DNA from 3 places in the Micromonospora sp. B006 genome. Region 3 is predicted to be linked to each of the others. Evidence: riboswitches for the same ligand, from Rfam matches in the RefSeq annotation. Region 3 holds a riboswitch; each other region holds the start of a gene.
What was found. A riboswitch is a leader RNA that binds a small molecule or an ion and turns the genes downstream of it on or off. The one in region 3 is predicted to bind cobalamin.
Positions count from the first base shown of each region.

Region 1: linked by a shared signal. The riboswitch ahead of MicB006_RS15640 (ferredoxin) and the one ahead of metE (5-methyltetrahydropteroyltriglutamate--homocysteine S-methyltransferase) in region 3 are both predicted to bind cobalamin.
Region 2: linked by a shared signal. The riboswitch ahead of MicB006_RS13540 (acyl-CoA thioesterase) and the one ahead of metE (5-methyltetrahydropteroyltriglutamate--homocysteine S-methyltransferase) in region 3 are both predicted to bind cobalamin.

Region 1 is NZ_CP030865.1:3,508,319-3,513,033, reverse strand. Features, by position in the region: gene MicB006_RS31650 (hypothetical protein) at 526-1,881, opposite strand; cobalamin riboswitch at 1,924-2,105, shown strand; gene MicB006_RS15640 (ferredoxin) at 2,195-2,839, shown strand; gene cobN (cobaltochelatase subunit CobN) at 2,836-4,715, shown strand, end outside.
Region 2 is NZ_CP030865.1:2,837,334-2,842,048, forward strand. Features, by position in the region: gene MicB006_RS13525 (copper chaperone PCu(A)C) at 1-309, shown strand, start outside; gene MicB006_RS13530 (Dyp-type peroxidase) at 336-1,538, shown strand; gene MicB006_RS13535 (copper resistance CopC family protein) at 1,572-2,180, shown strand; cobalamin riboswitch at 2,473-2,668, shown strand; gene MicB006_RS13540 (acyl-CoA thioesterase) at 2,798-3,310, shown strand; gene MicB006_RS13545 (LysE family translocator) at 3,314-3,937, shown strand; gene MicB006_RS13550 (PrsW family glutamic-type intramembrane protease) at 4,011-4,715, opposite strand, start outside.
Region 3 is NZ_CP030865.1:3,181,495-3,186,209, forward strand. Features, by position in the region: gene MicB006_RS14945 (Ig-like domain-containing protein) at 1-485, opposite strand, end outside; gene metE (5-methyltetrahydropteroyltriglutamate--homocysteine S-methyltransferase) at 605-2,854, opposite strand; cobalamin riboswitch at 2,970-3,188, opposite strand; gene MicB006_RS14955 (beta-1,3-glucanase family protein) at 3,390-4,715, opposite strand, start outside.

The DNA of each region.
Region 1 (4,715 bases), 330 kb from region 3:
AGATCGGCGCTTCCTGCCCGACGTCGACCAACTCCGGGCCGATGTCGGGCAGGACTATCGCGGACGTGCCGGTGGCCGGGACACTTCCGGGTGCCCGGCCACCGGAGATCCACGGTGCAGGTGTTGGTCAGCCTCGCCCGGTCGACCACCTTGATCCGGTGCGCGGTGCGAGTAGATCCTTCCCGGCACGTTCCAGCCGGGCGATCTGGACGGCGCCGACGTCGGCGTCCAGCGGTAGGGCCATTACCGCAGCCCAGCGTGCGGCCTTGGCGGGTTCGCGTAGATGCCCGCGGAGTCGATCAGGCAAGTTCTGGACGGTCAGTCCGACGTAGGACCAGCCATTCCAGTCAGGGACCGCGTAGATCATCGGCCCGGGTAGAGCCGGGATCCGGCGCAGACGCGCATTTCCGGTACCGGCCGTGATCGGATATACCTGCCATGGCCGAGCGCCGGCGCGCAGGTGTTCGCCGACGACCTCGATCATCCGGTGCCAGCCGGTCGCGCAAGAGTGATCCGGATTTAGCCTCACGCGAACTCGTCCTCGTCCTCGTCGTCCTCCTCGTCCGGGACGGTCACGACCACCGACGGTGCGGGCGGACGGGCCGAGTAAAGCGCGCCGTTGATCTCGCTGTTGGTGTCGACAAGGCTCTTCCAGGTCGCTTGGTCGCCCAGAACCGGCTCCAGCGATAGATCGGCACTGCCGAGGGTGATCAGGGTTTTCAGGTCCGCCAGCGCCGCGTTGAGCTGGGACTGGACGGCGGCCCGCAGCCGGACGACCTTCGCGGCACCGGACTCGGTGGTCGGGGCCGGCTTGGGGGCGGCGGCCTTCTTAGCCTTTTCCTGCGCGGTGCGTGCCGGGTCCGAGTAGTGCACGACCCAGTACGGCACGAGCGGATCGGGCTGGCCGGCGTTGTCGTGCAACAGCTTCGAGGGATCGTCCGGGCGTGGCCGAGGCACCACGTAGCTGCCCGCCGCGGGCGAGGTCCGTTGCAGCTCCTGGGACGTGTACGAGTTGATCGCCCGACGGTCAGCCCGGAACGCGTTCGCGGCCCGCGCGAGCAGCCACAACCCGTCCGCGCTGGTGCCGAGGCCGGCCACGACGTCGTTGACGTCAGAGCGGAACGGCACCTGCTCGCGGTCGGCGGCGCTACCGGTGTTCGAGAGCAGCAGCTTGTCGGCGACCAGCGCGATACCGCCTGCCACCTGCAGTGTGTACCGGGCGTTCACGTCACCGGCCAGGGCCTTGGGCACCAGGGCGGTGAAGTCGGAGACCGGCACAGGGTCCCAGTCGACACCGAGGATCTCGTGCGGGATCGGACCACCGTTCTGCCAGGCTCGCAGCGCCTGACGTCGGGTGTCCTGCTTGGCCTGCCGCCACGGTAGGTCGATCAGCGTCATCAGGTGGCCGACGTAGGTCCGGTTCTCGATCCGGGAGACACCGAGCTGATCACGCAGGTGCCGCTTGATAGCGGCGAACTCGACCGGCGCACACAAGTACGCGGCCAGGTAGACGGCCCGCCAGAGGGCCGTCGCCGGCACTGTCTTGCCGAACACGGTCGGCAAGTCCTTGACCGGAAGGTAGCCGGTCGCGATCCGGGCTACGTTCTCGTCGAGGTCACCGTCGTAGACCGCGCGGGGCAGCGCCCGCACGACCGCCGCAGCGTCGGAGGCGCTCGGCTCCCAAGGTTTGAACTCGCCGTGCACGCTGGCGACCAGCGCCTGGACCGCGTCGTCGAATTGCTCCGCCGGAGCCACCCCGGGCACGCCGACGGTGTCGGTGCTCAGGATGACCTGGGCCGGCGGGGTGAGGGCCTGCCCGATGCGCAGCGCGTCCTCGTTCGGAGCTTCGCCAGCGACGCCCTGCACGAACCGCACTCGCATGTTCTGCAGGACCTCGGCGCGGCCCCGGGCGCGTACTGTCGGTGCTACCGTCGTGATGCCAGTCAAACTCAGCCATGAGCCAGGGAACCCGGTGCGAATCCGGGACTGACGCGCAGCGGTGAGGGTGACGGGCGGGGCACGACGCCACTGGACCCACGGTCTGGGAAGGCGCCCCGTCCGGTTGATCCCGAGTCCGAAGACCTGCTGGCCGCAGATCCGTCTGCGACACGTGCCCATCCAGGCCTCGCGCACAGGCCCCGGACGAAAGAAGACCCCGTGTCCCGATCGCACCGGATCACCGGCTCCTGACCCCGTGAGCGTCCTCGTTCACGTCGCGACCGCACTGACGGACGCCGCGTCGCCGGTGCTACGCGGGCAGGCCGAGGCAGCCGGCGCCCGACTGGCCTTCCTGCAAGCCGGCGAGCCCACGCTGACCCATGTGCTCGACCTGCTGCACGCCGAGGGCGTTCGGGAGGTTCGCCTGGAACCGGTGAGCACCGACGACCTGACTTTCGCCCGTTCGTGGGTGGGACGCGTGGCCGGCCACTGGCACCGTCAGCAGATCGACCCGCCGGTCATCCGGTTCGGCGAGCGTGCGATCACCGGGCACGAGGCGCCACTCACCTCACCGGCCTGGGAGACCACGCCGCCGTACCGCCATCATCTACTGCTGTGCCGCGGCCCGCGCTGCAGTGCCCGCGGCGCGGACGAGACCTATCGCGCGATCGTGGGCGCGTTCGTCGAGCAGCAGCTCACCGACGCCGACGTCCTCATGGCCCAGACCGGCTGCCTGTTCCCGTGCAACCACGGACCAGTCGCCGTCGTGCACCCCGCCGGCACCTGGTACGGGCCGGTGCGACCCGGCGACGCGGCACGCCTCGTCGGCGAGCACCTACGCGCCGGCCGTCCGGTCGGCGACCTGCGCCTCGGCTCCCGTGTCACCGAAGGAGAAACATGACACGCATCGCCCTGCTGTCCACCTCGGACACCGACCTGCTCTCGGCGCGGGCCAGCAACGCGGACTGGTCCTGGGCCAACCCTGCCCGGCTCACCGGCGAGCGCCGCGACACCCTGACCAGCGAGGCCGACCTGGTCATTCTGCGGGTGCTCGGCTCGCCCGAGGACGTACGCGACCTCGCCGCGCTGATCCGCGGCACCGGCCGTCCCCTGGTCGTGCTCGGTGGGGAACGGACGCCGAACGCCGCGTTGATGGGGCTGTCGACCGTCCCGATCGGTGTCTGCGCCGAGGCACACCGCTACCTCGCCGAGGGCGGCGCGGAGAACCTGCGCCAACTGCACGCCTTCCTGTCCGACACCGTGCTGCTGACCGGCGAAGGCTTCGAACCGCCGGCGGTGCTGCCCGAGTGGGGAGTCAGCCGGCAGCCGGCCCCGGACGCCCGGCCCCGCGTCGGAGTCCTGTACTACCGGGCCCACGAGGTGAGCGGCAACAACGCGTTCGCCCACGAACTCGCCGATGCCATCGACACCACCGGCGTGGCCACCGGCGTACCGATCTACGTCTCGTCACTGCGGGCGGCGCCCGAGGAGTTGTACGCCGAACTCGCCACCCTGGATGCGATCGTCGTCACGGTCCTGGCCGCCGGCGGCGCCCGGCCCGCCGCCGCGAGCGCCGGCGGCGACGACGAGTCCTGGGACGTCGAACGGCTGCGCGCCCTCGACATCCCCGTGCTGCAGGCTCTGGCGCTCACGTCCAGCAGAGCCGAGTGGGAGGCGTCCGACGAAGGCGTCACCCCGCTCGACTCCGCGACCCAGATCGCCATCCCCGAGTTCGACGGTCGCCTGATCACAGTCCCGTTCTCATTCAAGGAGGTCGACGTCGACGGCCTGCCCCGCTACGTGACCGACCCTGAGCGATGCACCCGCGTCGCGGGCGTCGCCGTCAACCACGCCCGACTGCGGTACGTCCCGCCCGCCGAGCGCAAGGTGGCCCTCGTCCTGTCGGCCTACCCGACCAAGCACAGCCGCATCGGCAACGCCGTCGGCCTCGATACGCCCGTGTCGGCGATCCGATTGCTGCGCGCGATGCGAGATGCCGGCTACGACCTCGGCGCACCCGGCGCAATTCCCGGGCTCGACCCGCTGTTCCCGGTCGAGGGAGAGGATGCCGACACGACGGCCGGCAACGCGCTCATCCACGCTTTGATCGCCGCCGGTGGGCAGGACGAGGAGTGGCTCACGCAGGCTCAGCTCAGCGAGTCGCACGTGCGTATCAGCCGGGACGACTACCGGCGCTGGACTGCCGGATTGCCCGCCGCGCTACGCGACGCCATGGCCGAGACCTGGGGCGAGGCTCCCGGCTCGCTTTTCGTCGACGACGACGGCGACATCGTGCTGGCCACACTGCGCGCCGGTAACGTCGTCATCCTCATCCAGCCCCCGCGTGGCTTCGGCGAGAACCCGGTCGCGATCTACCACGACCCGGCCATGCCTCCGTCGCACCACTACCTGGCCGCGTACCGCTGGCTCGAACACGGCTTCGGCGCCGACGCGGTGGTGCACCTCGGCAAACACGGCTCGATGGAGTGGCTGCCGGGGAAGAACGCCGCGCTCTCAGCCGCCTGCGCCACGGACGCGGCGATCGGCAGCATGCCGTTGATCTATCCGTTCCTGGTCAACGATCCTGGCGAGGGTGCCCAAGCCAAGCGCCGCGCGCACGCCACCATCGTCGACCACCTGGTGCCGCCGATGGCACGCGCCGAAAGCTACGGCGACATCGCCAAGCTGGAGCAACTGCTCGACGAGCACGCCAACATCGCCGCGATGGACCCGGCGAAGCTGCCCGCGGTCCGCCAGCAGATCTGGACGCTGATGCA
Region 2 (4,715 bases), 340 kb from region 3:
ATCACCGGCGTGAGCACCGACGTCTCCCGGGCCGAGCTGCACGAGATGGCGATGAAGGACGGGAAGATGGTCATGCAGGCCAAGCCGGGCGGCGTCGTGGTCAGGGCCCGCTCCCAGGCCGCTCTGGAGCCCGGCGGCGACCACCTCATGCTGATGGACCTGACCCGGCCGGTGCGCCCCGGTGACCAGCTCGACATCACGCTCACCTTCGCCGACGGCCGCGCCCAGACGTTCACCGCCGTGGCGAAGCCGTTCACCGGCGCCCAGGAGTCGTACGCGCCCGGACACGGCGCCACTGGAGCGTCATGACCGAGACCACCGCACCCGCCCGCCGGATGAGCCGGCGCGGCCTGCTCACCGGCGGCGCGGTCGCCGCCGGGGGCGCGCTGGCCGGCGCCGGCGCGCTCGCCGCCGCCCGTTCCGGCGATCCCGGGGTACGCGCAGCCGAACCCGTTCCGGTGGCCCACGTCGGCAGCGCTGTCGAGCCGTTCCACGGCGCGCGCCAGTCGGGTGTCACCACCGAGCCGCAGGCACACGCCGCGTTCGTCGCGTTCACGCTGCGCCCGGGCACCGACCGGGCCGCGCTCGGGCGGATGCTGCGGCTGCTCTCCGACGACGCCGCCCGGCTCACCCAGGGCCGCCCGGCGCTCGCCGACACCGAACCGGAACTGGGCCTGCTCCCGGCCCGGCTGACGGTCACGTTCGGCTTCGGTCCCGGGCTCTACACCGCCGCCGGGCTCGACGACCGGCGGCCCGCGTCGGTGGCCGACCTGCCGGCGTTCCGCATCGACCGGTTGCAGCCGCGCTGGTCCGGCGGGGACCTGCTGCTGCAGATCTGCGCCGACGACCCGCTCACCGTCGCCCACGCCCAGCGGGTCCTGACCAAGGACAGCCGCCCGTTCGTCACCGTCCGCTGGGTGCAGCAGGGCTTCCGCCGGGCCGCCGGCGCCGAACCGGGGCGCACCCAGCGCAACCTGTTCGGCCAGCTCGACGGCACCGCCAACCCGAAGCCCGGCGCACCGGCCGACACCGCCGTCTGGGTGAGCGACGGACCGGACTGGCTGCGCGACTCCACCACCCTGGTGGTACGCCGGATCAGCATGAACCTGGAGACCTGGGACCTGCTGGGCCGCGCCGACCGGGAACTCGCGGTGGGCCGGCGCCTCGACACCGGCGCGCCTCTCACCGGCCAGGCGGAGCACGACGAGCCGGACTTCGCCGCGCTCGGGCCGGACGGGCTCACCGTGATCCCCGACTTCTCGCACCTGACCCGGGCGCGCGTGACCGACGACCGGCAGAAGATCCTGCGCCGGCCCTACAACTACGACGGCGCGCCGACCGCCGAGGGACACGCGGACAGCGGGCTCGTCTTCGCCGCGTACCAGGCCGACATCGCCCGTCAGTTCCTGCCCATCCAGCGGCGGCTGGCCGAACAGGACCTGCTCAACGAGTGGACCACCCCGATCGGCTCCGCCGTGTTCGCCGTACCGCCCGGCTGCCCCGAGGGCGGCTGGATCGGCCAGCAGCTGCTCGGCTGACCACGACGCTGACCACGACCAGGAAGGCGCGCCATGCGTACCCGTACCGTCCCCGCACTCCTCGCCGCGCTGTTCACCGCGGCGCTGCTGCTGGTCCCGGCCACGCCCGCCGCGGCGCACAACTCGCTGCAGGAGGCCACACCGGCGCGCGACGCCCGGCTCACCACCGCGCCCACGCAGGTGACGCTGCGGTTCATGCAACGGCTCAACCCGGCCTTCACCACCATCACGCTGCGCGACGCCGCCGAACGTCCGGTGCCCGCCAGCGCGCCCGCCGTGAACGGCGCGACGGGCACGGTGACGATCGAGGAGCCGCTCGGCAACGGCACCTACACGGTCGCCTACCGGGTGGTCTCCCGCGACGGCCACCCGGTCCAGGGCTCGTACCGCTTCACTGTCGCCGACCCGGCCGCTCCGCCGGCGGCCGTCCCGTCACCGACCGCCGACGCTTCGGCGGGCGCTTCAGCTTCGGCACCGGCGGACGCTTCGGCAGGTGCGGACGCCTCTCCGGCGAGCGCTGACGCCTCGGCGAGCGCCGACGACGGCGGTCTGCCGGTGGGACTCCTGGTCGGCGGAGCGGTCGCCGCGGTGGCAGCAGCCGCCGTGGTCGCACTGTTGCTGCGCCGTCGCCGCCCGTCCTGACGCCTCACCCGCCGACGCGGGCTGACCCGTCACCCGCTTACGCGCGTCCGCCCGGAGATCTTGGTACGAAACGGCCCCCATAGGGGCGCATTCCTTCCAAGATCTCGGGCTTCCTGACAGGCGAGAGAGCCGTCCCGCTATGCGGACTGCGCCTGCGGGCCGGCCACGGGTGCGCCGGTGTGGGACGGGCGGGGGCACGGCGGGGCACGGCGGGGCACGGCGGGGCAGGGCGGGGCAGGGCGGAACGCGGGTCCCGGCGAGGGCGGGTCGGGGCTGGGTTAGGCTGCCGGCAGCGCTGGTTCACCCGGTCGGCGACGGCCGCCTGTCGTAAGAGGGAACCCGGTGGAAGTCCGGGACTGCCCCGCAGCGGTGAGTGGGAACGACCGCCGTCAACAGCACTGGGCCACCGGCCTGGGAAGCGACGGTCAGTAGGCGACCTCGTGTCAGGCCCGCGAGTCCGAAGACCTGCCCGCGTCGCGCGTACCACCGGTGCGCGCTGCCGTCGACCTCGCGGGTGGGTCGGGCGGGTGACACGCCGGGCGCGAGCCGTCGGCGTGCCTCGACGTGCACACCCCGTCCGGTCGGCGGTCCGCTTCTGCGTAGGACGGAACCGCACGATGACCGATGCCATCACCCTCACCGGCCGACCACCGTCGGCCTCGCACCTGACCCTGTCGCAGATCATGGACCAGCACCACACCAACCTCATGGGTACGGTGCACGGCGGCCGGATCCTCAACCTGATCGACTCGGTCGCCGGGGTGGTCGCCGCCCGCCACTCCGACGGACCGGCCGTCACCGCCGCGATCGACGAGACGGCCTTCCTGCGCGCGGTACGCGTCGGCGACGTGGTCCACGTGGACGCCCGGATCACCTGGGCCGGCCGCAGCTCGATGGAGGTGGCCGTAAAGGTCAGCGCGGACCGCTGGGACCGGGCGGTGCCACCGGTGGACGTGGCGACAGCGCACCTGGTGATGGTGGCGGTCGACGACGAGGGCCAGCCCCGGCCGGTGCCGCCGCTGCTGCCCGGCACCGACGGCGACCGGCGGCGCTACCGGGAGGCACAGATCCGGCGCGAACACCGGCTGGCGCTGCGCCGGGCGCTGCTCGACGGCGTCGAGGAGGGCTGAGGCGTGCTCGGACTGTCGGCGGCCACGCTCGCGGGTTACCTGGCCGCGATCGTGGTGCTCATGCTCACCCCCGGGCCGGACATGATGTTCGTGCTCGCCAACGCCACCCGGTACGGCGCGCGGGCCGGGGCGGTGGCGGCGCTCGGGGTCGCCGCCGGGGAGGCGGTGCACGTCGCCGCCGTGGTGGCCGGGCTCGCTACGGTGATCGCCGCGTCCCCGGTGCTGTTCACCGCGATCCGGTGGGCCGGGGCGGCGTACCTGATCGTGCTCGGGGTGCGGGCGCTGCGCGGCACGGGCCGTACCGGTCCGGCGGCCGGTGGGCCGGACGGCGGCGCCGGGCGGGCGTTCCGGCGCGGACTGCTCACGAACCTGCTCAACCCGAAGATGATCCTGTTCAGCGTGGCGTTCCTGCCGCAGTTCGTCCGGCCCGACGCGGGCCCGGTGGCGGCACAACTGATGCTGCTCGGCGCGCTGTTCGTCGCGGTACAGCTCACCGTGGACCTGGCTCTCGGCCTGGGCGCGGGGCGCTTCGCCCGCCGCTGGGGCGACAGCCGCTGGTCGCGGCGGGTCGACCGGCTCTGCGCTGTCGCCTTCGTCGCGCTCGGCGTCCGGCTGGCCGCCGGCTGAGACGCGCCGGTGGCGGAGCGCGGCGGGACGGGTCAGGCCGCTTGATCGACTTCAGCACGCCGGGGTGGCGGCATCAGGAGGGCTCCGACCCCGCCACCTCGGCGAGCTGGTGAGGATCATGCTCCGCCGGCGCCCGGGGCGGGGCGGCCGGCCGCTCGCGGTCCAGGTGCAGACGCAGCAGCACCCAGCCCAGCGACACGCCGCCGATGAACAGGTACGCGGGCTGCGTGCCGAACGTGTCCCAGCAGGTGTGCAGCGTGACAGCGGCGGCAAAGGTGAGCAGGAACGCCGCCAGTCTCCGGCCGCCGGGCGCGGCGGCGAACGTGAACAACGCGGCGGCGGTCAGCCCGGTCCAGGCCAGGTGCGCGGCGGGCGCGGTGAGACCGCGTACCAGCAGCGTCCGCTCGACCGCGCCGAGGCTGCCCTGCGACCCGACGAACGTGGCGAACGCGTACCCCATCGTCTCCAGCGCGGCGAACCCGGCGCCGGAGGCCACCCCGATCACCAGGCCCTGCGCCGGTGACCGGTGCCGCCGCCAGAGCAGCAGGATGCCGGCCGGCACGATCAGCTTCGCGGCCTCCTCGGCCAGGCCGACGAACGCCATCGGCAGGACTCCGAGCCGGTGCAGCGTGCCGTACTCCAGCCAGCCGGCGGCGACGACGCCGATCACTCCACCGAGGAACGCGGCGACGCCGACGACCGGGCCCGGCACCCGGCGGTGGCCGGGCCGCCCCTGGGTGAAGGCCAGGAACGTGGCCGGGGCGACTGACGCGCCGAG
Region 3 (4,715 bases):
GGGCTGGGTTGCGGGCTCCCCGAGGCCGCCGGCGGCGCCGAGCCGGTCGGGCCGGTGACGTCCGCGTCGCAGGGCTGGCCGCTCAACGCCCAGTCGGTCGGCTCGGGGTCGGCGCCCCGGTAGTTGCCGCCGAACCGCACCGTGACCGAGGCGCCGGTCGGCAGCGTGGACCCCGCCGGTGGGCGGAGCATGGTCACCGGGTACAGCTCGCCGCTGCCGAGCGTGTATCCGTCCGGCAGCCGGTCGAGGCCCATGGTGATCGTTTGGCCGTTGGCCTGCCGGAACCGCAGCCACCAGTCGGTGACGGGTGAGCCCAGGTTGGTGACTGTGAGCTCGGCCCAGAAGCCGCTGGACCACTCCCGGGTGATCGTGTAGTCCACCGTGCACACCGTCGCGGCGTAGGCCGGGCGCAGCGCCATCGTCGTGGCCCCGCCGACGACGACCGCGGCGGCTGTGGCCAGCGCGAAGATCCTGCGTCGCATCATGCCCCCGTGTATCGACACACATCACTTCATGCAGCCTCGGCGCTCGGGGCACGGTGTGTCAAGGGCTGAACCGGGTCCGGGCCGGGCGGAACGGCGCGGCGTTCCGCCCGGCCCGCGGCTCAGCGTCCGCGCAGCTCGGCCGCGGCGGCGACCAGGTGCTGGAGGGACGCCTCGACCTCGGGATAGCCGCGCGTCTTGAGGCCGCAGTCGGGGTTCACCCACAGCCGCTCGGCCGGCACCGCGGCCACGGCCCGGCGCAGCGCGCCGACGACCTCGTCGTGGGACGGCACCCGGGGTGAGTGGATGTCCCAGACGCCGGGCCCCACACCCCGGCGGTATCCGATGGCGGCGAGGTCGTCGAGGACCTCCATCCGGGAGCGGGATGCCTCGATGCTTGTGACGTCGGCGTCGAGGGCTTCGATGGCCGTGATCACCTCCCCGAACTCCGAGTAGCACAGGTGGGTGTGGATCTGGGTGTCGTCGGCGACTCCGCAGGTGGCCAGGCGGAACGCCCCGACTGCCCAGTCCAGGTACGCCCTCTGGTCCGCCCCGCGCAGTGGCAGCGTCTCACGCAGCGCCGGCTCGTCGACCTGGATGACCCGGATACCGGCTGCCTCGAGATCGCGGCACTCGTCGCGCAGGGCGAGCGCGACCTGGTCCGCGGTGTCTGCCAGTGGCTGGTCGCTGCGGACGAACGACCAGGCCAGGATCGTGACCGGGCCGGTGAGCATGCCCTTGACCGGCCGGTCGGTCAGCGACTGCGCGTAGGTGGACCAGTTGACGGTCATCGGCGCCCTGCGTGCCACGTCGCCGTAGATGATGGGCGGACGCACGCATCGGGAGCCGTAGGACTGAACCCAGCCGTGTTCGGTGGCGGCGAAACCGTCCAGCTGCTCGCCGAAGTACTGGACCATGTCGTTTCGTTCCGGCTCGCCGTGCACGAGCACGTCCAGGCCCAGCCGCTCCTGGAGCCGGACGACGTGCTCGACCTCGGCGCGCATGCGCCGGGTGTAGGCGGTGTCGTCGATGCGGCCGGCCCGATGCTCGGCACGCGCGCGGCGCAGCTCGTCGGTCTGCGGGAACGATCCGATGGTCGTGGTCGGCAGGGGCGGCAGGTTCAGCCGGGCCTGCTGTGCCGCCGCTCGCTCCGGGTACGCGCCGCGCTGCCGATCCGTGGCACGCAACGCGGTGAGCCGGCCGCGCACGGTGTCGTCGCGCCATGCGGCCGGGGTGGGCGGCAGCGGCTCGGGCAGGGACGTGGTGCCGTTGCGCAGCGCGCGGCCGAGCCGGACGACCTCATCGACCTTCTGCCGAGCAAAGGCGAGCCGCTGACGCAGCGCCGGGTCGAGAGCGGTCTCGGCGGACAGGTCCACCGGCACGTGCAGCAGCGAGCACGAGGTGGACACGGCGACGTGGTCGGCGAGGGCGGTGACAGCGGCACCAGCCGCCACGGCGGCGCGCAGGTCGGTACGCCAGACGTTGCGGCCGTCGACGAGGCCGGCCACGATCGTCCTGCCACGCAGCGGTCCCGCACCGGCCAGCCGCCGCAGGTTGCCGGGCCCGGCCACCAGATCCACACCGACCGCTTCGACCGGCGTGTCGAGCAGGGCGGGCAGCGCGTCACCGAGCTCGCCGAAATAGGTGGCGACGAAGATCGCCGGCCGCTGTTCCACCGCGCCGAGCCGGGTGTACGCCTCCCGCAGCGCGTCGATCTCGGCGGTGCTCCGGTCGGCGACGTAGGCGGGTTCGTCCAGTTGCACCCATCGCACGCCCGCCGCCGCGAAGGATCGCAGGATGTCGGCGTACACGTCGACCAGGTCGGTCAACCGGTCGAACGGTTCGCCGCGCGCCCCGGTGGGCTTGGCCAGCAGCAGGAATGTGGCCGGGCCGACCAGCACCGGCCGACTGTCGATTCCCAGCTCGCGGGCCTCGCGGTACTCGCGCAGCGCCTTGTCGGGATTCGCCGCGAAGGCGGTGTCGGAGCCGATCTCGGGAACCAGATAGTGGTAGTTGGTGTCGAACCACTTCGTCAGTTCGAGCGCCGGCTCGGCATCGACGCCCCGGGCCATGGCGAAGTAGGTGTCGAGATCGCCGAGGCCGAGACGGGCGAACCGGTGCGGGACCGCGCCGACGGCGACGGCCGTGTCCAGCACGTGGTCGTAGTAGGAGAACGTGTTGGACGGGATCGCGTCCAGACGCGCGTCGCGCAGCGTCCGCCAGACCTCCGCCCGTAGCGCGGCAGAGGTCGCCGCCAACTCCTCGGCGTCGATCCGGCTCGCCCAGTAGGCCTCGACGGCCTTCTTGAGTTGCCGGTTGCCCCCGATACGCGGATAGCCCAGCACCGTGCTCTGACCGAATGCGGTACTCATGGAGATCCCTTCCCTCGAAGCACACGAGGCCGATCGGGGCAGGGAGGGAAGGGGTACGGGCGGCGTACCGGCTTCCGCACCGGCCGTCCCGAGCGACCGTCGGCGGCGCACACCGGACGGTGTGCGCGGTGCGGGCAGGTCTTCGGACTCGCGGGCGCGACCGGTCCATCCGGTCACCTACTGGCCGTCGCTTCCCAGACCTCACGGTCCAGTGCTTCGATGACAGCTGTCGTTCCCACTCACCGCTGCGGGGCAGTCCCGGACTCACACCGGGTTCCCTCTTACGACGCCACACCCTTCACGGGCACGGCGAACCAGCACCGTTGTCCATCGTATGGGGCGGTGAGCCGGCGTGGTCGGCGCGTCCGTCCTGCGGGACGGCGAGCCGTCGCGGGGCCCAAGCCCCATCGCGGAGGCCGGTGTCCGTTGGGAGAACAGCCTCCGCCGGCTCGCCCGGCGCCTGACCCGTCGTCCGTCGGCCTGCCGGTGGCGGGAGCGACTCGCGGTCGGCCCCCGCCCCCCGTCGCAGGGCCGGTCAGCCCTTGCGCCACTTCTGGTTGGCCGCGCCCGTGCAGTCCCAGAGCTGGAGCCTCGCGCCGTCGTTGCCGTTCCGGTCCTTGATGTCGACGCACTTGTTGGCCTGAAGGTTGACCAGGTCTCCGGCCGCGTTCAGGGTGAACTGCTGAGCGCCGGTGCCATTGCAGGTGTAGAGCTGCACCACCGCCCCGTTGGCGGTGGACCCGGCGTCGATGTCCATGCACTTGTCGTTCTGGCTCTTCAGCGCCGTGCCGCTGAACGTCCACTTCTGCGCGTTGGTGTTGTTGCAGTTCCACATCTGCAGCGGCACGCGGTCGACGAAGTTGGAGCTCGGCACGTCGATGCACTTGTTGTTCCAGTTGCTGACCACGGGCACCCCGGTGGTCGGGTTGCCGCCCCCACCGCCGGTGAACGGGCTGAGGATCAGTCCGGCCGAACGGGGGTCGCCGTCGTGCACCAGTGACTCGAATCCGCCGACGTCGTCGAAGGCGAACGCATACGCCCGGCCGTCGGTCATGTTGGCGTGGATCAGGCGGGCGTACTGGTTGGTGGGGTTGCTGCGGTAGAAGTCGGCGGCGTTCGTGCTGGGCTGGGTGTCGATGGTGCCGAGCGTGCCTCGGTTGAGGGCGGCGCAGAGCGTGCGCGAGATCGGGCCGACCACTTGGTCGTTCGGCGCGGGCAGGTCGCCGTCGCAGCCCCAGACGCTGGCCGAGGAGGGCCGGTTGAAGGAGGCGACCACCTGGCCGCTGCCGTTGGTGAAGGTCATGGTGTTGCCCGAGGTGCGGCCGTAGTACCGGATGGCCGGCTGGTCGGCGAAGGGCGCCACGGTCAAGGTCTTCGTGGTGTACGCGTTCCACGCGGAGGCGATGTACGAGTCCAGGTAGGTGGTGCTCAGCAGGCCGGCCCCGGCTGCCTTCCCCGGAGCCAGGACGCGCAGCACGGTCCCGTCGGAGCGGGTGTGGACGGTGTTGGCCCAGCCCGGCTGCGCCCGGATGCCGTCGATGACCGCGTTGCGTCCGTTGGCCACCACGTCGCCGGTGCGCTTGGTGACGCCGTTGACGCCGGTCACGGTGACCGCGTGCGGGATCGCGAACATGTCGACCTGGGAGCTGTTGAGCCACAGCCCGGAGTCGTTGTAGGTGAACTCGCTCCAGTCGAAGAGGATGTCGCGGTTCGCGTCACCGGCGGCCCAGGGCGCGGGCTGCACCAGCCCGTCGGGGGTGAGGAGGAACTTCAGCTTCTGCCCGAGGGCGAAGTAGGCCCGACCGGAGAAGCCCCGGGGGAACTGGATCGTGGTGCTGCCACCGTTGCCGGGGCCCGGTAT